DNA from 3 places in the Streptomyces sp. NPDC002476 genome. Region 1 is predicted to be linked to each of the others. Evidence: riboswitches for the same ligand, from Rfam matches in the RefSeq annotation. Region 1 holds a riboswitch; each other region holds the start of a gene.
What was found. Region 1 has a riboswitch for cyclic di-AMP ahead of ACFYXM_RS19080 (C40 family peptidase). Riboswitches for the same ligand answer to the same signal wherever they lie in the genome.

Region 2: linked by a shared signal. The riboswitch ahead of ACFYXM_RS26410 (M23 family metallopeptidase) and the one ahead of ACFYXM_RS19080 (C40 family peptidase) in region 1 are both predicted to bind cyclic di-AMP.
Region 3: linked by a shared signal. The riboswitch ahead of ACFYXM_RS25180 (M23 family metallopeptidase) and the one ahead of ACFYXM_RS19080 (C40 family peptidase) in region 1 are both predicted to bind cyclic di-AMP.

The regions. Positions count from the first base shown of each region.
Region 1 covers NZ_JBIARH010000015.1:75,425-82,815, forward strand. Annotated here, with positions in the region: gene bioD (dethiobiotin synthase) at 1-245, opposite strand, end outside; gene ACFYXM_RS19065 (adenosylmethionine--8-amino-7-oxononanoate transaminase) at 247-1,551, opposite strand; gene bioB (biotin synthase BioB) at 1,544-2,767, opposite strand; gene ACFYXM_RS19075 (8-amino-7-oxononanoate synthase) at 2,910-4,052, shown strand; gene ACFYXM_RS19080 (C40 family peptidase) at 4,100-4,573, opposite strand; cyclic di-AMP (ydaO/yuaA leader) riboswitch at 4,577-4,773, opposite strand; gene ACFYXM_RS19085 (hypothetical protein) at 5,121-5,417, opposite strand; gene ACFYXM_RS19090 (ATP-dependent Clp protease proteolytic subunit) at 5,425-6,060, opposite strand; gene ACFYXM_RS19095 (hypothetical protein) at 6,273-6,497, opposite strand; gene ACFYXM_RS19100 (hypothetical protein) at 6,621-6,983, opposite strand; gene ACFYXM_RS19105 (S8 family serine peptidase) at 7,205-7,391, shown strand, end outside.
Region 2 covers NZ_JBIARH010000027.1:79,780-87,170, forward strand. Annotated here, with positions in the region: gene ACFYXM_RS26380 (hypothetical protein) at 85-351, shown strand; gene ACFYXM_RS26385 (hypothetical protein) at 419-568, opposite strand; tRNA gene ACFYXM_RS26390 (tRNA-Lys) at 814-886, shown strand; gene ACFYXM_RS26395 (SHOCT domain-containing protein) at 1,046-1,444, opposite strand; tRNA gene ACFYXM_RS26400 (tRNA-Met) at 1,584-1,657, shown strand; gene ACFYXM_RS26405 (PP2C family protein-serine/threonine phosphatase) at 1,885-3,060, shown strand; cyclic di-AMP (ydaO/yuaA leader) riboswitch at 3,438-3,589, shown strand; gene ACFYXM_RS26410 (M23 family metallopeptidase) at 3,787-4,809, shown strand; gene ACFYXM_RS26415 (PrsW family glutamic-type intramembrane protease) at 5,214-6,776, opposite strand; gene trmB (tRNA (guanosine(46)-N7)-methyltransferase TrmB) at 6,967-7,391, opposite strand, start outside.
Region 3 covers NZ_JBIARH010000025.1:3,408-10,798, forward strand. Annotated here, with positions in the region: gene ACFYXM_RS25170 (GNAT family N-acetyltransferase) at 1-2,816, opposite strand, end outside; gene ACFYXM_RS25175 (HPr family phosphocarrier protein) at 2,990-3,271, shown strand; gene ACFYXM_RS25180 (M23 family metallopeptidase) at 3,535-4,344, opposite strand; cyclic di-AMP (ydaO/yuaA leader) riboswitch at 4,357-4,526, opposite strand; gene ACFYXM_RS25185 (M16 family metallopeptidase) at 4,918-6,300, opposite strand; gene ACFYXM_RS25190 (M16 family metallopeptidase) at 6,327-7,391, opposite strand, start outside.

The DNA of each region.
Region 1 (7,391 bases):
CCGGCCCTCCGGGCGGCCGTGGCGGGCGCCAACGGCTCCGGGAAGCGCGCGAGTTCGACCGCCGTCACATGGCCGCCCGCCAGCCGTGCCACCTCTGCGGCATCCCCCGGCTCACCAGGTGCCAGACCCGTCTGCGCGGGCTTGAGGACCGCGACGCGCCGGTCCCGCCGCACCGCCGCCACGGCGGCGGTCACGACCGTCTTGCCGATCTCGGTGTCGGTGCCCGTCACCACCAGAACGCTCATCTCAGCCCTCCCTCGCGGCCGCGCACACAGCACGGCAGATCCGCGCCACGTCGTCGTCGTCGGTCACATACGGCGGCATGGTGTAGACGAGGTCGCGGAACGGCCGCAGCCACACCCCTTCCCGCACCGCCGCACGGGTCGCGGCGGCCATGTCCACCTCGTGGTCGAGCTGTACGACACCGATCGCGCCCAGTGTCCGCACCTCCCGCACCCCGGGCAGGTCCGTCGCCGGGGCGAGACCGTCCCGCAGCCCCGCACCGATCCGCTCGACGTCCCGCTGCCAGTCCCCGCCCAGCAGCAGATCCACGGACGCGCACGCCACGGCCGCGGCCAGCGGATTGCCCATGAACGTCGGACCGTGCGCCAGTACCGGCACCTCGCCCCGCGAGATGCCCTCGGCGACCCGTGAGGTGCACAGCGTCGCCGCCATCGTCAGATAACCGCCGGTCAACGCCTTGCCCACACACATGACATCCGGTGAGACCCCCGTGTGACCGGCCGCGAACAACGTCCCCGTACGGCCGAACCCCGTGGCGATCTCGTCGAACACCAGCAGGACGTCGTGCGCGTCGCACGCCTCGCGCAGCACCGCCAGGTAGGCGGGGGAGTGGAAGCGCATCCCGCCCGCACCCTGCACCACCGGCTCCACGATCACCGCCGCCAGCCGGTCCGCGTGCTCCGCGATCAGTTCCCGCAGATGGCGTGCGTACTCCGGGTCCGGTTGCGAGTGGAAGCCGCCCGGCGGCGCGTCGGCGAAGACCTGCCGGGGCAGCACGCCCGACCACAGCTCGTGCATGCCGCCCTCGGGGTCGCACACCGACATCGGCTGCCAGGTGTCCCCGTGATAGCCGCCGCGCCAGGTCAGCAGCCGCTGCTTGGCGGGCCGCCCCACCGAGCGCCAGTACTGCAGGCACATCTTCACCGCGACCTCGACCGACACCGAACCCGAGTCGGCGAGGAAGACGTGCCGCAGCGGCTCCGGGGTGATCTCGACCAGCCGGGCGGCCAGCCGGACCGCGGGCTCGTGGGTGAGCCCCCCGAACATCACATGGCTCATCCGGTCGAGCTGGCCGCGTGCCGCCGCGTTGAGCACCGGGTGGTTGTAGCCATGCACCGCCGACCACCACGACGACATGCCGTCGACCAACTCGCGGTGCCCGTGGGCCGGTTCGGCCAGCCGCAGCCGGACCCCGGACGCGGACTCCACGACCAGCGGATCCTGGCGTCCCGGCATCGGGCCGTACGGATGCCAGACATGGGCGCGGTCCAGTGACCGCAGTTCGGCGGGGGAGTAGGACTCAGGCATTGGGGGCGAGATCCGTACCCGCGCCGCGCCGCCGCACCGCCACCAGATCCGGACGCGCGGCCGGGGCGTCGGCATCACCGGTGACGGCCTCGGCGGGCGCGTCACCACCACCGGCCACTTGCGGGGGCGCGTCACCACCACCGGCAGCTTGCGCGGGCGTGTCACCGCACGGCGCACACCCCCCGTCGTGCCCGCCGCAGCCGCCCGCCGCGGCGCGGTGCGCGGGAAGCGTCGACGTGTCCGCGCCCTCCACCTCGAAACCGGCATCCGCGATCATGTCCAGGTCCGTCTGCCCGGCCTGCCCCTCGCTGGTGAGGTAGTCGCCCAGGAAGATCGAGTTGACCAGATGCAGGGCCAGCGGCTGCAACGAGCGCACATGCACCTCGCGCCCGCCCGCGAGCCGCACCTCCACGTCCGGGCAGACGAACCGGACCATTGCCAGGATGCGCAGACACCGCTGCGGGGTGAGGTTCCATTCCTTCGCCAGCGGGGTCCCCTCGAACGGGATCAGGAAGTTCACCGGCACCGAGTCCGGGTCCAGTTCGCGCAGTGAGAAGACCACGTCGACCAGGTCGGCGTCGCTCTCGCCCATCCCCGCGATCAGTCCGGAGCACGCCGAGAGGCCGGCGGCCTGCGCCTGCCGCACGGTCTCCACCCGGTCCGCGTAGGTGTGCGTGGTGGTGATGGCCCCGTACGTTTCCTCGGACGTGTTGAGGTTGTGGTTGTACGCGTCGGCGCCCGCCGAGCGCAGCCGCTCGGCCTGCCCGTCGGTGAGCAGCCCGAGGCAGGCGCACACCTCGACGCCCTCGTGCTGGTCCTTGATCGCCTCGATGGTCTCCGACACCCGGTCGACGTCACGGTCCGTCGGACCGCGGCCGCTCGCCACCAGGCACACCCGCTTGGCGCCCCCCGCAACCCCGGCCGCGGCGGCCTTCGACGCCTCGTTCGGTTTCAGCCACGTGTACTTGAGGATCCCGGCCTTCGATCCGAGCCGCTGCGAGCAGTACGAGCAGTCCTCGGGGCAGAGCCCGGACTTGAGATTGACCAGATAGTTCAGTTTCACCCGCCGCCCGAACCACTGACGGCGCACCTTTCCGGCCGCGGCCACCACGTCGAGCAGGTCGTCGTCCGAGGTCGCCAGTACGGCGAGGGCTTCTTCGCGGGTCGGCAGCTCGCGCCGCAGCCCCTTGTCCACCAGCGTGTTCAGGAGGTCCATGGCGTCGATCCTGTCCCATGGCCCGCCCCGCCGCCAAGGAGGAACCGGACAACACGCCTCGGGAAGGGTGTGTGCATTGCCACACCATGACCCGCTGATCCCGCGGTTAGGGTCTGTGAACTGCCTACAAAAGGGACCGCTCATGTCCTACGCCCCGTTCGACTGGATCGATGACGCGGCACGTCGCCGCGCGGATGCCGGACTCGTCCGTACGCTCCGCCCGCGGCCCGCCGAGACGGCGTCACTGGATCTCGCGAGCAACGACTATCTGGGCCTCACCCGGCACCCCGAGGTCACCGGCGCGGCGGCCGAGGCCGCGCGCCGCTGGGGCGGCGGGGCGACCGGTTCACGGCTTGTCACCGGCTCCACCGATCTGCATGCCGAACTCGAACGCGAACTGGCCGAATTCTGCGGGTTCGAGGCGGCGTTGGTGCTGTCGTCGGGGTACGCGGCCAATCTCGCCGCACTCACCGCTCTCACCGGCCGCGACGCGCTGATCGTCTCCGATGCGGGCAACCACGCCTCGATCGTCGACGGGTGCCGGTTGTCCCGGGCCGGGACCGTCGTCGTCCCGCACGCCGACCCCGACGCCGTGCGCAAGGCGCTGCGGACGCACGAGGGGCGCGCGCTGGCGGTCACCGACTCGGTCTTCTCGGTCGACGGCGACGCCGCACCGCTGCCGGCGCTCGCCGCGGCCTGCCGGGCGGAGGGGGCCGCGTTGCTCGTCGACGACGCGCACGGCCTGGGGGTGCTGGGGGAGGGCGGCCGGGGCGCGCTCGCCGCCGCGGGTCTCGCGGGCGACGAGGGAGTAGTCGCCACGCTCACCCTCTCCAAGTCCCTCGGCAGTCAGGGCGGAGCGGTCCTCGGCCCAGCCCGGGTGATCGAACACCTCGTCAACACGGCCCGGACGTTCATCTTCGACACGGGCCTCGCGCCGGCCGCCGCGGGCGCCGCGCTCGCCGGCCTGCGCCTGCTCGGCCGGGAACCGGAACGCGCCGGGCGGGTCCGCGAGGTCGCCGTGGGGCTGTACGGGCGGCTGACCGCGGCCGGTCTGGCAGCCGTGCGTCCGGACGCCGCCGTGGTCTCCGTACGGGCCCCCTCGGCGGACGCGGCGGTGCGCTGGGCGGCGGACTGCCGCGAGGAGGGGGTCGTGGTCGGGTGCTTCCGGCCGCCGTCGGTGCCGGACGGCATCTCCCGGCTGCGGCTGACCGCGCGCGCCGACCTGACCGACGAGCAGATCGCGACGGCGGTGGAGACCGTACGGCGCACCGCCCCCGTCGGCTGACGGGCCCCGGAGCCGTCCGGCGGCTCCGGGGCCCGCAAGGCCGTGGGTCAGCGGACGCGTCCGTAGTAGACGCTCTTCGACCAGATCTTCTCCAGCCGGACCACCGCGCCGGTCCTCGGCGAGTGCCAGATCTTGTTGTGCCCGGCGTAGATCCCGACGTGGTAGACGCTTCGGCCGTAATGGAAGAAGACCAGGTCTCCGCGCTTGCGGTGCGAGGCCGAGACGTGGCGGGTCCTGTTGTACTGCTGCTGGGCGGTGCGGGGGAGCTTCTTGCCCGCCTTCTTGAACGAGTAGACCGTCAGCCCGGAGCAGTCGAAGCGGTGGGGGCCGGTAGCGCCCCACCTGTACGGCGAGCCCTTCTTCGACGCCGCGACGTTGAGCGCCTTGAGCGACGGAGTGGCCGCCTGGGCCTCCGTGACGGCGCCCGGGGCGAGCATGGTGCCGCCGACGGCGGCCAGCGTCAGAACCGAGGCCGTACCGGCCCGGGCGAGCAGAGACGGGACATGAACCTGCGCAGTCATGCGCAACCCTTCGTCAGCCGCCTGTGAAGGATGACCTGTCGGGTTCGGGCTGGCGAAGGTGCCCGGCCGCGCTCGGCGGCTTCACCCCGAGGGACGACCGATGTTCCGGTCGACCCGTTGTGCTCGGGTCCTCCACTCCTGCCGATCCACTTCTGTCGACCAGTCATCCGGGCGGCGGCAGGACTCGGCGTCCGCTCGGACCGCCCCGCCGCGGTGGCGGGGGCTTGTCGTCCCAGGGATCTTGACTCACCGACAGTCGGATTTCCGAGCTGAAACGGCGATATGTGAGAGTCCTCACGACTGAACCGCTCGAGTGGAGCTGACGCATTTGGATGGCGCGCCGCGCATGCCAACCGGTCGCCCACCAGGGGCGGGAGGGCGGATTTCGCCCACCGCCCCCAGGAGTCCGCAAGTCGAGATTTCGCCGAAAACGCCGTTTCTTACTCTGAAAAGAGTAGGAAAATCAGATTGCACATCGGGCGTGTCGCGCGGCGGAGTTGACGGGGGATCGACTCGCGGAGCGAACGGGCGACCTATCGACCGGGTGTCACGGGGGCAGGGTGACGCGAGCGGACCGGCGTTCCCCGTCCAGGGCGCGCAGCGCCCGTGCCAGGGTCCCCGCGTGGATGCGCGCCTCGCCGCGTTCGTGCATCAGTGCCAGGGCGTCCCGCAGCGCCCCGGCGCGCGAGGCCAGCGCCTGCGCGGCGCGCAGTGCCCCGTAGGTGTCGCTGCCGCGGGCCGGGTTGATCCGGCCCAGCTGGTCGAGGACGTCGAGGTAGCAGTCGATGAACTCGCCCTCCGCACGGGTCAGCGCCGGCAGCGGGGGAGGATCGGACGGACGCATCGGGTCCTCACCGCGAGCCGGGCGACGGGAACGACGTCTTCCGGCTCTCAACGACGTGGTCCACCAGGCCGTAGGCCCGGGCGCCCGCAGCGTCGAGAACGAGGTCGCGCTCGATGTCCTCGTCGATCCGCCCGGCGTCGCGGCCCGTGTGACGGGCCAGCAGGGTGACGAGCGTCTCGCGGACCCGGTCCAGTTCCCGCGCCTCGATCTCCAGATCGGACGGCCGGCCGTGGACGGGCTCGGCGAGCGCGGGCTGGCGCATTACGACGCGCGCCCCCGGCAGTACGTGCCGCCGCCCCGGGGCGCCCGCGGCGAGCAGGACGGCGGCCCAGGCGTCGGCCCGGCCCAGGCAGTACGTCTCCACCTCGCAGGTGAGGTACTCCATCGTGTCGTGGACGGCGGTCATGGCCGCGAACGAGCCTCCCGGGGAGTTGATGTAGAGGGAGACGGGCCGGTCCGGGGCGGCGTGTTCCAGATACATGAACTGCGCGATCAGATCACTGGCCGCGGTGTCGTCGACCTCGGTGCCGAGGAAGACGATCCGTTCGGCCAGCAGCTTGGAGTACGGGTCGAGGGTGCGGGTCCCGTGGGGCGTGCGCTCGGTGAACTCGGGCAGCACGTGCCGGGCGGTGGGGCGGAACAGCATGGCGTTGCCTCTCCTCGCGGGATGCGCGCGGCTCCGGACCGGGCTCGCGTCCGCATCTGTGAAAAATGTACAGGACGTACAGAAGGTTGTGGTGGGTTCTGCGATCTACCCAGCGGGTTCGTCGGCGGTTCGTTGTCGGTAGTGGCTGCGACGGGCTGTTGTCTGGTGGCGTCTGCGCCAGTTGGACCAGTGCAGCAGTCTGGCCGTAGCTACGGCTGGTGGCCTGAAGACGGTGACGAGTAGGTGTCGGATCTCTGCGGACGGTCGAGTCCGGGCGTGGCGAGGCGGCCGTCGGCCGGATGCCGGAGCGCCGGCAGGTCGTCGGTGGCAGGGCCGTAGGCGTGGATGAAGAACTCGGTGAGGCGGTCGGCCGGATCCGGGGCGCCCTCGACCACGCGATACGTCGGGTGGGCGAGGGAGCCGTCAGCAGTCACGTCGGCCGCGTCCTGCTGCCTGACCAGCGTGGATCTCCTAGTGCCGTGACCGGCAATGTTTGCCCGGACGGAGCGGCGCCTGGTGCGTGCGATCGCAAGGCGGCCGGAAGCCCTCGTAGCGGGCTACGTGGGCTTTTGGCCAACGCCGCGAGCGAGCGTGCCAGGTGGCGCGACGGGGCAAACGTTGCCGGGAGCGGCACTAGGGACGGTCGGGCGGCAGAACCCGGCCGGCGTGGTCGCGGCGCAGACCTGCAAGGTCTCGAAATTGAAGACGCCGCGGACGGCGAGGCCGGTGGTGAGTTCGTGCCGATGTCCGCGCCACGCCTCCTCGAGGACGGAGGCGACACCGGGGGTCCCGTCTTCCCGGCACACGGTGACCTCGCCGTCGGCCGGCCGGGCGGCGGGGGCGGTGCGGGCGGCGGTGTCGCGGTCCCGGACGAATCCGCAGTACGTCCAGTGCTCGCGGTGGGGCTGCGGACGACTCACGCGTCCGCGCGAAGAATGCCGCCCGACGAAAGACCTGACGCACCGTCACCACAAGGGGCCCGGCCGGGTTCCTCGTGGTGAAGCGTTGTTACACAACGATCATTGAGTGCCTCCGAGCGCCCCCGGAATACTTCAAGTCCTCGGGGCCGCACGAGTATTCGAGAGCGCCCCATGCGGGCCGGGCCCTCGCCCGCCCGATTCACTCCTGAGCAGGGGCAATCTTGCGTAAACGATCAAAACAGGCGTATGCCGTCGTAGCCGCGGCCGCCGTCGTCCTGACGGCGGGCATGACCGGCCCGGCATCGGCGAGGACCAGCGGCCCGGACCCGGCACTTCCGGTCGTCGCCAAGGACACGGGGACGGTCGGCAAGGCCGTGCGCACCGTCACCCTGATCACCGGTGACCGGG
Region 2 (7,391 bases), on a different contig from region 1:
TCCGGAAGGCGGGTCCGCTCTTCACGAGCGGGCCCGCCCTTCTTTTCGCTCTCCCCAGCGCAACCGTTGTGAGGATCCGGCGACTTGGCTTCTGCACGCAGTTGTCCGCGACGGTCCGCCGGGCGCGGGAGCGCCGCCCTGGCCGCACTCGTCGTGGCCGCGGTCGCCCTCGGCACGACGCCGGCGGCCAGGGCCGCGGAGGCGCCGGCCCTCGTGCCGACGGACGGGGGCTGGGGCATCGATTTCGCGGGCGACACGCTGAACACGGTGGAACGCACCGCGAGCAGTGAACGGTCCGCCTACGCCTGGCAGGGCGCCCCGGACGGCTCCACCGCACGGTGCGGACCCTGACGGGCAGCCCGGTCGGACCCGGCGCCGAGGTCGAGGGCGGTCGGGACGGCAGGACGGACAAGGGCCGCTAACCGTTCAACGAGCTCCACACCTGGACGCTGACCGCCAGGGCCACCGATGGCGGCGGCACGTACACCACCAGCGGGTAGATCCCGGTCGACGGTGGCCGCCAGGGCCGCCACGACCAGGGCGGCCACGACCTCGGCGAGCTGGTCACGCTCAACTCCTCGGGCGCCCTCACCCTCCACTCCACCGACGGCAGGGGCACCTTCGGCTCGCGCGCGGAGATCGCCACGGGCCGGCAGGGGCACAAGGGCGTCTTCTGACCCGCCCCCTTCCCGCCCCGGTCCCACCCCCTCGATCCCGCCACGACAGGGTCGATCCCGCCACGACGGGGCCCGGCTGCCGATACCCGATCGGCGGCCGGGCCGCGGCGGGCTATGCTCAGGGGTGGTTCGGCGAGGGCCGTTAGCTCAATTGGCAGAGCAGCGGACTTTTAATCCGTTGGTTGTGGGTTCGAGTCCCACACGGCCTACGCTCTCAGCCCCGGTTCGGAGTGCATCCGGTCGGGGCTGAATCCGTTTCCGGACCTCCCGCCCACCGGGCCTCGCGGTCCGCGAGCCTCCTCCCAGGTTCTCCGGACTTCCCGGCTTCAGAACTCCGTGCCGGCCCGGTTCGGGGTGGGCGCCTCGGTTCAGACCAGGAGTTTCGTCTTCGCCCGCTGGTACTCCTCGTCCGTGAGGGCGTCCCGGTCCCTCAGTTCGGCGAGTTTCGCCAGGTCCTCGACGTGGCTGCCCTGCTTCGGCTCGCCCCCGGCGGCTTCGCGTACGTATGCCTTGAAGGCGGCCTCGCGTTCCCGCACCGCCTTGATGTCCCGTCCGCCCATGGACCTGCCGCGCACGATCACGTACAGCAGCACGCCGATGTACGGCAGCACCAGCGCCACGACCAGCCAGCCCGCCTTGCCCCAGCCGCTCAGGTCGTCGCTGCGGAAGATGTCCGTGACGACCTTGAACAGCAGGAAGAGCCACATGATCCAGAGGAAGAACCACAGCATGGTCCAGAAGAGATTGAGCAAGGGGTAGTTGTCCACGGTCGCTCCCGGTCGCCGCTTGCCCGTCACATCGGTCTATTGACGGGCAAATCAGTCATATCATCGCCTCATCGATCCCGCCCGTCGTCTCCGGGTGGTCACGAGCACGCCGGACATGGCGTAGAGTTGTGTTCACCGACGCGGGGTGGAGCAGCTCGGTAGCTCGCTGGGCTCATAACCCAGAGGTCGCAGGTTCAAATCCTGTCCCCGCTACTGAAGACCCGGGCCCGGCGCGTGCAGCGTGCCGGGCCCGGGGTTTTTTCGTGGCGTCGCTGGATGGCGCGAGGCGCGTGGGTGGTGTGTGAGGTGTGCCATGCCCGTACCTCTGGCGGGCGATGCGGAGTCGCCGCGCGGCTGAGCTCCGGTGAGCCTGGGGGGCGGGCGCGGTACCGTCCGCAGCCGCGCGTGTACCGGGCAGGAGACCACAGGTGTGGAAGCGGCTGAAGCGGCGCGGCGGACATGCCGGGGGCGGGCACGCCGGAGGGGCTGCCGGCGGCGCCGGTGCCCGTCGGTTCGTGCGCATGCTGCCGACCCTGATGATCATCGGCGGGCTGCTGTTCGATCTGTTCACCCCGCCGGTCTTCACGGCCATTCCGTTGTTCGTGGCGGCGCCGCTGATCGCCGCGCCGTTCTTCTCGTTGTCCAGCACCGTGCGCACCGGCATCGCCTCGATGCTGGCCGTCGCCGCGCTCCGGCTGTCCACCGACTCACTGCCGGTGGCCGTGCCGCTGATCGAGCTGCTCACGCTGGCGACCGTCACGGTGCTCGCGGTGGTGATCAACCGGGTCGTGCGGCGGAGCAACGAGCAGCTGGCCTCCGCGCGGGTCATCGCGGAGCGGGCCATGCGGGCGGTGCTGCCGAAGCCGTTCGACCGGATCGGTGGGCTCCATGTGGCGGCGCGGTACGAGGCGGCGCAGGCCGACGAGTTCGTCGGCGGTGACCTGTTCGCGGTGACGGACACCCCGTACGGGGTGCGGCTGGTGGTCGGTGACGTGCGAGGGAAGGGGCTCGACGCCGTGGAGACGGTCGCCGTGGTCATCGGGGCGTTCCGGGAGGCGGCCGAACAGGAGCGCTCGCTGGAGGGCGTGGCGCGTCGGCTGGAGCGGGCGCTGGTGCGGGAGAGGAGAGCGCGCCGGGGCGGGCCCGACGTCGTCGAGGGCTTCACCACCGCCGTGCTGGCCGAGATCCCGGCCGGCCTGTCCCGGGTCCGGATCGTCAACCGTGGCCACCCCGAGCCGATCCTGCTGTACCCGGACGGGGCGCTGGACGTGCTGGCGCCCTCGATGCCCGCGCTGCCGCTCGGGATGGACCTGGGCGCGTGGCCCGACCGGACGGACGAGTGGGATCTGCGGCCGGGGGCGACACTGCTCCTCTACACCGACGGCCTCTCCGAGGCGCGGAACGCCGAGGGGGACTTCTACGATCCGGCGGCCCGGCTGCGCGGGCGGATCTTTCCCGGGCCGGAGGAACTGCTGTCCGCGCTGACCGACGACGTACGGCTGCACACGGGGGGCGAGTCGACCGACGACATGGCCCTGCTCGCGGTCGTGCGCCCGGCGGAGGGGCAGCCGGAGCGGCGCAGGACCGTCCGGATCGTGGGGCCGGAACCGGCATGACGGACGGTCCGGGGCGTCTGGGCGTGTACAAGGGCGCCGGGGGGTGGCCTGGCGTGTGCAAGAGGGCCGGGGGTTCGGTCGGCCGGGTGCGCCCGTGAGACCGCGGACGTTCGTCCGGGCCGCCGGGCGCGCCTGAGCGGACCGGGGTGCCACCGTACGTAATCGAAAGGCGCCGCTCCGCATAACATTTGACGCAACATCAGTCGCGGGGTATTGACTGAGGCCCGATCAAGTCGTCTGAATACGCCCCGAGATGTCCACTAAAGTCCAGGCCAAAGACGTGAACGATCAGTGGGAACGGCTTGGAATCAGGGCCCGGTGTCTATTAACGTTCGATAACGCAGCGCGGTCGTCCCAGCCGTCGCCAGAGGCGGCACCGTGCGCGAGCGCCGAATCCCGAAAGGGAACCGGGGAACCACCACCCTGGGGTGAATCGGACATCCGGGTCTCGTGAGAGATGCGGTGTCCGTAGGAGACCTTCCTGCTCCGAACCCGTCAGCTAACCCGGTAGGCGAGAAGGAAGGAAAGGAGTGCGCCCCCGTGGCGTCCAACAAGCCTGCCCCCGAGGCCCCCGCCCGGCTCGATTCCGCGTACGGTTCCGAGTTCGGCACCGACTTCGGCCCCGGTTATGGCGCGGGCCCCGGCTACGGATCCGACTACGGAACGGCCGGGATGACCACGGTGCCCGGCACCGCGGATCGCATGGACCACGGAATCGGACCGGACATGGCCGCCACCGCGACCCTGCCCGGCGCCGGCCTCGGTGTCGACGGCGAGCGCGGCTGGGACGAGTGGAACCCCACCGAGGAGACCGTCCGCCCCGTACGCGGCAGGCACCGGGTCGCCAAGCAGCGCAACGGACTCGCCCGCAGTTCCGCGGTGCTCGGGGTCGGCGTCATCGCGGCGGTCGGCGCGGGCGGCATGGCCTCCGCGCAGGGCAAGCCGCCGGTGTCCATCTCCCTTCCCGACTCCATCGCGGACAACCTGCCCGACGCCAAGTCCCTTCCCGGCGTGGGCGCCCTCCTCTCCGACAAGTCCGAGGACGACGGGGCCGCGCCCGTCACCGCCCCGCTCACCACCGCAGGCATCACCACCGCCGAGGCCGAGCAGGGCACGACCGACGCGGGCGAGGCGCTGCGCGCCCGCATCCTCCAGCAGGCCGAGCAGCAGCAGGCCGCCGCCGACGCGGAGGCCAGGGAGGCCCAGGAGAAGGCCGCGGCGGAGAAGGCCGCGGCCGAGGCCAAGAAGCAGCAGGACGCCGCCGAGGCCAAGGCCGCCGCCGAGAAGAAGAAGGCGGAGGAGGAGGCGAAGAAGAAGGCCGAGGCCCTGCGGCTCGCCAAGCTCGCCGCCAGCTACGCCGTCCCGACCACCTCGTACACGATCACCTCGACGTACGGCCAGGCCGGCACGATGTGGTCCTCCGGTCACCACACCGGCCTCGACTTCGCGGCGCCGACGGGCACCCCCGTCAAGGCCGTTCACGGCGGCACCATCAAGTCGGCGGGCTGGTCCGGCTCGTACGGCTACCGCACGGTGCTGGAGCTGGAGGACGGCACGGAGATCTGGTACTGCCACCAGTCCTCGATCGGCGTCGGGGTCGGCCAGAAGGTCTCCACCGGGGACACCATCGGCCGGGTCGGCGCGACCGGCAACGTGACGGGCCCCCACCTCCACCTGGAGATCCACACCGCCGACGGCACGGGCGTGGACCCGATGGGCTGGCTGCGGAGCAAGGGCCTCAACATCTGAGGCACCCGCGTCGGCGATGCGCGGGCGGACAGCGCGGACAACACCGATCAGCCGTCCGCCGCACGGCGAATGCACGGAGCACCGTTCTGGCGCGAACACGTTGATCGATTCATGACTTCCCTTCGCGAACTGGGCTCTTCCGATCCTCAGGTGTTCTCGTGTTCCCGTGTTCCCGCTCGCCCTCGGCGGCCATGTCTTCGGCCGGACGGCCGACGGGGCGCAGTCGTTCACCGTGCTCGACGCCTACTCCGCCCAGGGAACGAGGGCGCACTGTTCTGGTTCCGGCGGCGGATCGTGCTCGGGGGGCCGCGCTCCGGTCGCTCCGCCGAACTGCCCGTCTCCACGAACGCCCCGGAAGCATCGCGCTCCCGGGGCGTTCGCGCATCCGCGGCGCGCGCCCGGGGCTACCGGGGCGGCAGCTGGTACGGGTTGTAGCCGCCGTACGCCTGGTGCGGCGGCGGGAACGCGGCCGGGGCCGGCGCCGGCCAGTACGCGGCCGGGGCGGGCGGGAACGGGTAGGGGCGCAGGAGGCCCGCCGCCTGCGCGGCGTAGGCGAGGGCAGGAGCGGCCACGTCCCTGCGCTGCCAGAGGTGGTGCAACAGCTCCAGTTCACGTGCGGCGAAATCGGGGCCCACCGTCCCGAGGCGGGCCTGGCGGCGGAGCGAGGCCAGCGACATCGCGAACGACTCGTACTCGGCGACGGTACGGGCGGCGGCCTTGCCCCGGGCCTTGGCCTGCGCCTGCGCCTTGCGGCGCTCCTTGCGGGGCGCCCCGCCCTGCGCCGGGGGCGGGGCCTGGACCGGCGCCTGGACGGGCGCGCCGACCGGGGCCACCGCTCCGTGGCCCGGACCGTGAACCGCTCCGGTGCCCGGTGCGTGGCCCGGACCGTACGGGTTGCCCCAGCCGGCCCCGGCGTCGAAGGAGTGGTGCCGACGGGCCGCGTCGCGGGCCAGGCCGCGGGCCCGCATGGAGGCGAGGGCGAGCGGTTCGACGGGGGTCAGCCAGCCGGCCGCCGCGTAGCCGGGCAGCTCCGCGGCGAGTGCGCGCAGCTCGCGTCGGCGTGCCCAGATCACCAGCCAGGTCACCACGCCGAAGAGCGGAACCATGAACACCGCGTACACGGCGTAGAAGGCGAGTGGTCCGAAGAAGGAGGCCGACCCGTTCCACAGCGCGTGCATGCCCATGGCGAGGACGAGCCCCAGCAGCGGCAGCGCGACGCGGCGCAACCGCCGGTTGCGGGCACTGGCGGCGGCGAGCCCGAAGCCCGTTCCCGTCAGGATCGTGAAGAGCGGGTGCGCGAACGGGGACATCACCGCCCGCACGAAGAACGTCGCGGCGGTCACCGAGGCGACACCCGAGGCCCCGGCCTGCTGGTCCTCCCCGAACGCGTTGCCCAGATAGAGGATGTTCTCGGTGAAGGCGAAACCGCTCGCGGTGAAACCGGCGATCACGACGCCGTCGACGATTCCGCTGAACTCACGTCTTCGGAACAGGAAGATCAGCAGGATCGCGGCGGCCTTGGCGCTCTCCTCGACGACCGGTGCTATGACCGTCGCACCGAGGTTGTCCGCGTTCGTCGGGTCGGCGGTGGTCGTGGCTATCCAACGGGTCGCGAACGAGTTCGCGAGGATCGCGATCAGGGCGGCCGCGAAAGCGCCCCAGGCCAGGGCGAACAACAGGTTCCGCCAGGGCGCGGGGTCGACCCGGTCCAGCCAGCGGAACGCCGCCATCAGGAGCGGCACGGGCAGCACCGCGAGGCCGAGACCTACGAGGAAGCCCTCGGTGCCCGTCTGGTCGCGGACCAGGGCCAGGATCGCCAGAGCGCACACCGCGAGCACCGTGCACACGGCCGCGACGCGGAACGTCCTGCTGCGCCACACCATGCCGACGCGCCGCGGCCGGTACCTCCAGTGCCGTCGCTCCGGCACGGCGGCCAGGATCTCGCCGACCCGCTGCTCCTCGAGCACCGGGACGGCCGGATGCGGCTGCCGCTGCTGGACAGACCCTTCGTATACCACCCCATGACCCTAACCAGCGGCACCGACACCGGCCACGGGGAATGGCCGGTGGTGGCCCTTCGCCGGACGTCGGCGGTGGCCGGGGAGGCATCATCTGCGGCGGGCTCGGCGACGGGCTCCGGGCGAGGCCGGCGACGGATCAGCGGCGGGTGAAGAGCAGGTCGTGCACGACGTGGCCCTTGTCGATTCCCTGGCCCTCGAACCGGGTCAGCGGCCGGAACGCGGGCCGTGGCGCGTAGCCGCCCTCCGGCAGAGTGTTCTCGAAGAGGGGGTGGGCGGTCAGCACCTCCAGCATCTGCTCCGCGTACGGCTCCCAGTCGGTCGCGCAGTGGACCAGGGCGCCCGGCTTCAGCCGCTGGGCCACCAGGTCGAGGAATTCCGGCTGGATCAGCCGACGCTTGTGATGACGCTTCTTGGGCCACGGGTCGGGGAAGTACACCCGCAGCCCGTCCAGCGAGTCCGGTTTCAGCATCTCGCGCAGCAGGATGATCGCGTCGCCGTTGGCGACACGGATGTTGGACAGACCGTTCCGCTCCGCGAGGCCGAGCAGATTGCCCTGGCCGG
Region 3 (7,391 bases), on a different contig from region 1:
CGCCAGCCGAACAGCACCGGGGCCGCCCGGATGGACCGGATCAGCTCCGCGGCATCGCGGTCGGTGACCGGAACCAGACGGTGGGCGGTGTCGCCGAGGAGCTCGGAGGGCGCGCCCGCGAGCCCGAACGAGAGAACGGCGCCCGCCGCCGGGTCGATCGAGGCCCGCACGACGGTGTCGACCCCGCGCGGCGCCATGGCCTGGACGACGGGCTGGAGTTCGGCGGGCCTGCCGAGCAGGTCGGTCAGCTCGCCGTACGCGCGGCGCAGCGCATCCTCGCCCGCGAGGTCCAGCCGCACGCCGCCGAGATCGGCCCGGTGACGCAGATGGGGCGCTGTGGTCTTGAGCGCGACGGGATAGCCGATCCGTGCCGCGGCGGCGACGGCGGCCTCCGGGTCGGGGGCGGGCAGTGTCGGCCGTACGGCGATGCCGTAGCGGCCGAGGAGCGCGCACGCCTCGTCGGGCGTGAGCTGTCTGCCGCGCGGGGCGGGGGGCGGGCCGAGAAGGGTGTCGATCAGCTCGGCGGTACCCGACTCGTCGATGGTGTCGTCGAGGAACTCGGGCACCTTGCCGGGTACGGCGGCCTGCCGCCGCCACTGCGCGTACCGCACCGACTCGGCCAGGGCTCGTACGGCCCGTTCGGCGGCGGGGTAGGCGGGGATCCGGCCCGCGCGGCCGTCCGTTCCCGGGCCGTCCGTTCCGTGGCCGTCCGTTCCCGGTCCGGCCGTTCCCGGTCCGGCCGGGGTGGTCCGGGCGCCCTGGCCGCGCTGGCCGCCCGGCGCTTCCCGGGTGCCCGAAGCTCCGGCGGGCGCGGTGCGGGCGTGCGCGGGGACGGACGCGGACCGAGTGGTCGCGGGCCGGGTGGTCATGGGCCGGGTGGTCATGGGCCGGGTGTCCGCGGGCTCCCCGGTCGTGGAGGACGGCTTCGCCGTGCGCGGCGCGGCCGTGCCACTGGCCACGGCCAGGGCCTCCGCCAGCCCGCCGATCTCCACGTGGACGACGGCCACGGGCTTCGCGGGACCGGTGGCCGCCGCCGCGCGCAGCGCGGTCGCCAGGACCTCCCCGCCGCCGTTCTCCGCCTCGCCGTCCTCGCCCACCCAGGGGATCGCCGTGACGATCACCGAATCGCAGTCGTCGGCGGCGAGGGCCTCGGTCAGGGCGTCCCGGAAGTCCTGCGGCGTCGCGGCGGTGGTGAGGTCGAGGGGCGGCCGCGGACGCAGCCCCTCGGTCAGGCAGGCGTCGTAGGTGAGCAGGCCGAGCGACTCGGAGTTGCCGAGGATCGCGACCCGGGGGCCCGCCGGGAGCGGCTGGTCCGCGAGGAGGAGACCCACGTCGACCACCTCCGTCACCGTGTCGACGCGGATCACGCCCGCCTGCCGCATGAGGGCGGAGACCGTCGCGTCCGGGATCCGGCTGACGGGTACGGCGTGGCCGGGCGGGGTGGCGCCGGTGTGCCGGGCGCCCTTCACCACGACCACGGGCTTCACGGCCGCGGTGCGCCGGGCGAGCCGCATGAACTTGCGCGGGTTGCCGAACGATTCGAGGTACAGCAGGGCGACGTCGGTGTCCGGGTCCTCGTACCAGTACTGGAGGAAGTCATTGCCCGAGATGTCGGCCCGGTTGCCCGCGGAGATGAAGGTGGAGAGCCCCGCACCCTGCCGGTAGAGCCGGGAGAGCAGGGCGATGCCGATCGCCCCGGACTGGGTGAACAGCCCGATGCGGCCCTGCTCGGGCGGCTCGGGGGCGAGGGAGGCGTTCAGCCGGACGGCCTCGGCGTTGTTGATGATGCCGAAGGCGTTCGGACCGATGATCCGCATCCCGTACGAGCGTGCCTGGCGGACGAGTTCGCGCTGCCGGTCCCTGCCCTCGGCACCCCACTCGGCGTATCCGGCGGAGAGGACGACGAGACCCTGGACGCCGTGCTCGCCGCAGTCGGCCACGACCTCCGGTACGCGCTCGGCGGGGACGGCGACGACCGCGAGATCCACCGGTTCGCCGATCTCGCCGACGCGGCGGTGGGCGGGGACGCCGTCGATGGTGTCCTGGTCGGCGGCGAAGGAACGATTCACGGCATACGTACGGCCGGTGAATCCGGCCGCGAGGAGGTTGCGCAGGACCGCGCGGCCGACACCGCCGGGCGTCCGGCCGACGCCGATGACGGCCACGGAGCCGGGGGCGAGCAGCCGTTGCACGGAGCGCGCCTCGGCCCGCTGCTCACGGCCGCGCTGGACGGCGAGGGACTCGGCCGTCGGTTCGAGGTCCAGGGTGAGGTGGACGGAACCTTCCTCGAAGCTCCGCTGCTGGGTGTAGCCGGCATCCCGGAACACCTTGATCATTTTGGTGTTGGCGGGGAGCACCTCGGCGACGAAGCGGCGGATGCCGCGCTCGCGAGCCACCGCGGCGATGTGCTCCAGCAGTGCCGACGCCACTCCCCGGCCCTGGTGCGCGTCCTGGACCAGGAAGGCGACCTCCGCCTCGTCCGCGGGCACCGAGGCGGGCCTGCCCCGTCCGTCGATCCGGTCGTAGCGGACGGTCGCGATGAACTCGCCGCCGACCGTGACCGCGAGCCCCACCCGGTCGACGTAATCGTGGTGGGTGAACCGGTGCACGTCCCTGGCGGACAGCCGGGGGTACGGGGCGAAGAAGCGGTAGTACTTCGACTCGTCGGAGACCTGCTCGTAGAAACTGACCAGGCGTTCGGCGTCGTCCGTGGTGATGGGCCTGATCCGCGCGGTGCCTCCGTCACGGAGGACCACGTCCGCTTCCCAGTGGTCGGGATAGGCGTGATGCGGACTCTGCTCCGTCGAGGACTGCATGGGCACAGACTACGGCTCGTCCACCACTCGCGTAGCCGCCGGGGCCGGGGCAGTCTGAGGGGGGCCGAACGGCGTTGCGGCACCGCTCGTGGGTGTGGCGCGGGTCGGCCGGAGCACCGCGCACCACATGAGGGAATGGTCTAGACAACTATTGATTCATGAAGGGCAGAACCATGGCTGAGCGCCGCGTCAACGTCGGCTGGGCCGAGGGCCTGCACGCCCGCCCCGCTTCCATATTCGTCCGCGCCGCCACGGCGTCCGGCATCCCCGTGACGATCTCCAAGGCCGACGGCACCCCGGTGAACGCCGCCTCCATGCTCGCGGTGCTCGGGCTCGGCGCGCAGGGCGGCGAGGAGATCGTGCTCGCATCCGAGGCGGACGACGCCGAGGCCGCCTTGGACCGCCTGGCGAAGCTGGTCGCGGAGGGGCTCGACGAACTCCCGGAGACCGTCTGAGCCACGTTCCGGGATTCCCGCTCCCGGGACTTCCGGACTTCTGTACGGGACCGATTCCCGCGAAGGAGCCGCAGTGCCGCCCACCGGCACCGCGGCTCCTTCGTCTTCCGGCCCCCGGGATCCCTTCCCGGCCCCGGGTGCCTCTTCCCGGGATCCGGGACGGTCGCGCAAGGGGCGGACCGGCGGACGGGCGCCCCGGACAGGCCGAAGGCCCCGGCGTGCTGCCGGGGCCTTCGGGAGGCGGTTCGCGGGTCGGCCGTCGGTCAGAGGGAGACGCCGTGGGCACGCAGATACGTGACGGGGTCCATGTCGGATCCGTAGGAGGGCGTGGTCCGGGCCTCGAAGTGGAGGTGCGGTCCGGTGGAGTTGCCGGTCGAGCCGGAAAGGCCGATCTGCTGGCCCGCGCCGACGCTCTGGCCGACACGGACACCGATCGACGAGAGGTGCCCGTACTGCGTGTACGTGCCGTCCGTCATCCGCAGCACGATGTTGTTGCCGTACGCGCCGCCCCAGCCGGCCTCGACGACCGTACCGGCGCCGACGGCGACGACGGAGCTGCCGGACGCGGCGTGGAAGTCGATGCCCGAGTGGCTGCCGGAGGACCAGAGCGAACCGCTGGACTTGTAGCCGGTGGTGACGTAGGAACCGGCGACCGGGAGCTGGAAGAGGCCCAGGCGGGTGCGCTCGGCGGAGCGGGCGGCACGCGCCTTCTCGGCCCGCGCCTCGGCGGCACGCTTCGCCTCGGCCCTGGCCTTCGCCTCGGCCCGGGCGCGCTTCTCGGCCTCGGCCTTCCGCTGGGCCGCCTCCTTCGCCTCGGCGATGAGGTCGGCCCGGCGCTGCTGCGCGTCGGCCTGTGCGTCGATCCGGTCGGCGATGACGTCCTGGATGGCGATGACCTGGTTCAGGCCAATCTCGCCGACCGCGGAGGTCTCGGCGTCCGCGGCGAGGGCCGGGGAAGCAGCGCCTCCGATGACGCCGGTGGTGGCCAGCGCCGCGACGCCGGCGATCCTCGCGCTGCCGCGCGTCAGTCGCCCGGGGGGGCGATGCTTCCCGGTGGCACGGGTGAACGCCATGAAGTGGCTGATCCTTTCCTTCCCTCTCGCCTACCGGGTTAGCTGACGGGTTCGGAGCAGGAAGGTCTCCTACGGAGGTCCCGGCCTCAGCGAGGCTCAGGTTTCCGATTCACCCCAGGGACTTCATTGGGTCCCCGGCTCCCCAGGGCTCACGCCCGGCGGGGACTCGGCGATGGCTGTCCGGTGCGTCGCGGTCGCGACATACGAGTGGCCGGCAGCCCGGTCGACGCTAAGCGCGAGCACATTCGTTCACCAAACGGACAAGCCGTTTTGTAGCGCATGCCACAGGTCGTACGGGCAACCCGGCGACCAACCCGGCGACCGGAACCGAACATGGGGAAGACCCCGGCGAGACATCGCTCACAGGGGCCTTCCACGCCCGGCCACCGGGCCGGTCGGGCCGCCCCCGTTCGGTACCCGGAACGGCCCGGCCCGCGGCTGTGCTCCGGCACCTGCCCCGTACGGGAACGGGGCGCCGGACGCCCGGCCGCCGGACCGACTGGGCCGGGACGCCGGGACGGTCCCCGGCGTCTCCGCCCGAGGAGGCGGCCGGGGACCGTGACGGCGTACCGCTCAGCCGGTGACCACCGACACCTCACCGATGCCCAGGGCCCGGACCGGCTCCTCGATCCGGGACGCGTCGCCGACGAGGATCGTCACCAGCCGGTCACCCGGGAAGGCGCTGACCACGGCTGCGGTCGCCTCGACCGTGCCGGCTGCCGCGAGCCGCGCGTACAGGTGGGCCTGGAAGTCGTCGGGGAGGTGCTGCTCGACCTGGTCGGCCAGCGTGCCCGCCACGGAGGCCGCCGTCTCGAACTTCAGCGGCGCGACACCCACGAGGTTCTGCACCGCGGTCTCGCGCTCCTCGTCGGTCAGCCCCTCGGCCGCCAGCGTCCGCAGGACCGTCCACAGGTCCTCCAACGCCGGTCCGGTCGACTCCGTGTCCACCGATCCGCTGATCGCGAGCATGGCGGCGCCGGTCGCGCCCGTGTCCGAGTCCGGGGCCGACGACCGCAGCACCTGGGCGAAGGCGCGGACACCGTAGGTGTAGCCCTTCTCCTCGCGCAGCACCCGGTCCAGCCGGGAGGTGAGCGTGCCGCCCAGGCAGTACGTGCCGAGCACCTGGGCGGGCCACACGCTGTCGTGCCGGTCCGGTCCGATCCGACCGATCAGCAGTTGCGTCTGCACCGCGCCCGGACGGTCCACGATGACCACGCGGCCGGTGTCGTCGGCGGTGATCGGCGGGGCCGGGCGCGGCTCGACGGTGTCGCCCGACCAGTCGCCGAGTGTCTCGGAGAGCAGAGCCTCCAGGTCGATGCCGGTCAGGTCGCCGACGACCACGGCGGTCGCCGCGGACGGCCGGACATGGGCCTCGAAGAAGGCGCGCACCGCCCCCGCGTCGATCCGCTCCACCGTCTCCTCGGTGCCCTGGCGCGGCCGGGACATCCGCGAGGCGGCCGGGAAGAGCTCCTTGGAGAGCTGCTTGGCGGCGCGGCGCGCCGGGTTGGCCTGCTCGTGCGGGATCTCGTCGAGCCGGTTGCGCACCAGCCGTTCGATCTCGCTCTCGGCGAAGGCGGGGGCCCGCAGCGCCTCGGCGACCAGTCCGAGCGCCTTGGCCAGCCGGGAGGCCGGGACCTCCAGGGAAACCCGGAGGCCGGGGTGGTCGGCGTGCGCGTCGAGCGTGGCACCGCAGCGCTCCAGCTCGGCGGCGAACTCCTCGGCGGTGTGCTTGTCGGTGCCCTCGGACAGGGCCCGCGCCATGATCGTGGCCACGCCGTCCAGCCCCTCCGGCTCGGCGTCCAGCGGGGCGTCGAGGACGATCTCGACCGCCACCACCTGCTGGCCGGGGCGGTGGCAGCGCAGCACCGTCAGGCCGTTGGGCAGCGAACCGCGCTCCGGCGCGGGAAAAGCCCAGGGGCGGGCGACGCCGGGGGCCGGCTGGGGGTGGAACTGCATCGAAACTCCAGTCGCGGCGGCGTCGGTCACTTGTCCGCTCCTTCGTGCGTGTCGGCGTCGGTCTCGTCGGTGTCCGCGGCATCCGCGGAATCGGCCGGTTCGACCGGTTCGTAGACCAGCACCGCCCGGTTGTCGGGCCGCAACCGGGCCTTGGCGACTGCCTGGACCTCCTCCGCCGTCACGTCCAGAACCCGCTGCACCGCGGTCAGGGCGAGCTGGGGGTCGCCGAACAGCACGGCGAACCGGCACAGTTCGTCGGCGCGGCCCGCGACCGTACCGAGCCGGTCCAGCCACTCGCGCTCCAGCTGGGCCTGGGCGCGCTCCATTTCCTCGGGCGTCGGGCCCTCGGCGGCGAACCGGGCCAGCTCCTCGTCGACCGCCGCCTCGATCCGCGGCACCTCGACACCGCCGGAGGTCTTGACGTCCAGCCAGCCGAGCGACGGGGCGCCCGCCAGCCGCAGCAGCCCGAATCCGGCCGCCACGGCCGTACGGTCACGGCGGACCAGGCGGTTGTGCAGCCGCGACGACTCCCCGCCACCGAGCACGGTCAGCGCGAGATCCGCTGCGTCGCACTCGCGGGTGCCGTCGTGCGGGAGCCGGTAGGCGGCCATCAGCGCCCGCGCCGGAACCTCCTCGCGTACCTCCTCGCGCAACTGCTCGCCGATGACGTCGGGCAGCGTGCCGTCGCGCGGGGGTCGCTTCCCGTCGTGGGAGGGGATGGAGCCGAAGTACTTCTCGATCCAGGCGAGCGTCTGCTCGGGGTCGATGTCGCCGACGACCGACAGCACCGCGTTGTTCGGCGCGTAGTACGTACGGAAGAAGGCGCGCGCGTCCTCCAGCGTCGCGGCGTCGAGGTCCGCCATCGAGCCGATCGGGGTGTGGTGGTACGGGTGCCCCTCGGGGTAGGCGAGCGCTGTCAGCCGCTCGAACGCCGTGCCGTAGGGGACGTTGTCGTAGCGCTGGCGGCGCTCGTTCTTGACGACGTCGCGCTGGTTCTCCATCGACTCCTCGTCGAGCGCGGCGAGGAGCGAGCCCATCCGGTCCGCCTCCAGCCAGAGGGCCAGCTCCAGCTGGTGCGCGGGCATCGTCTC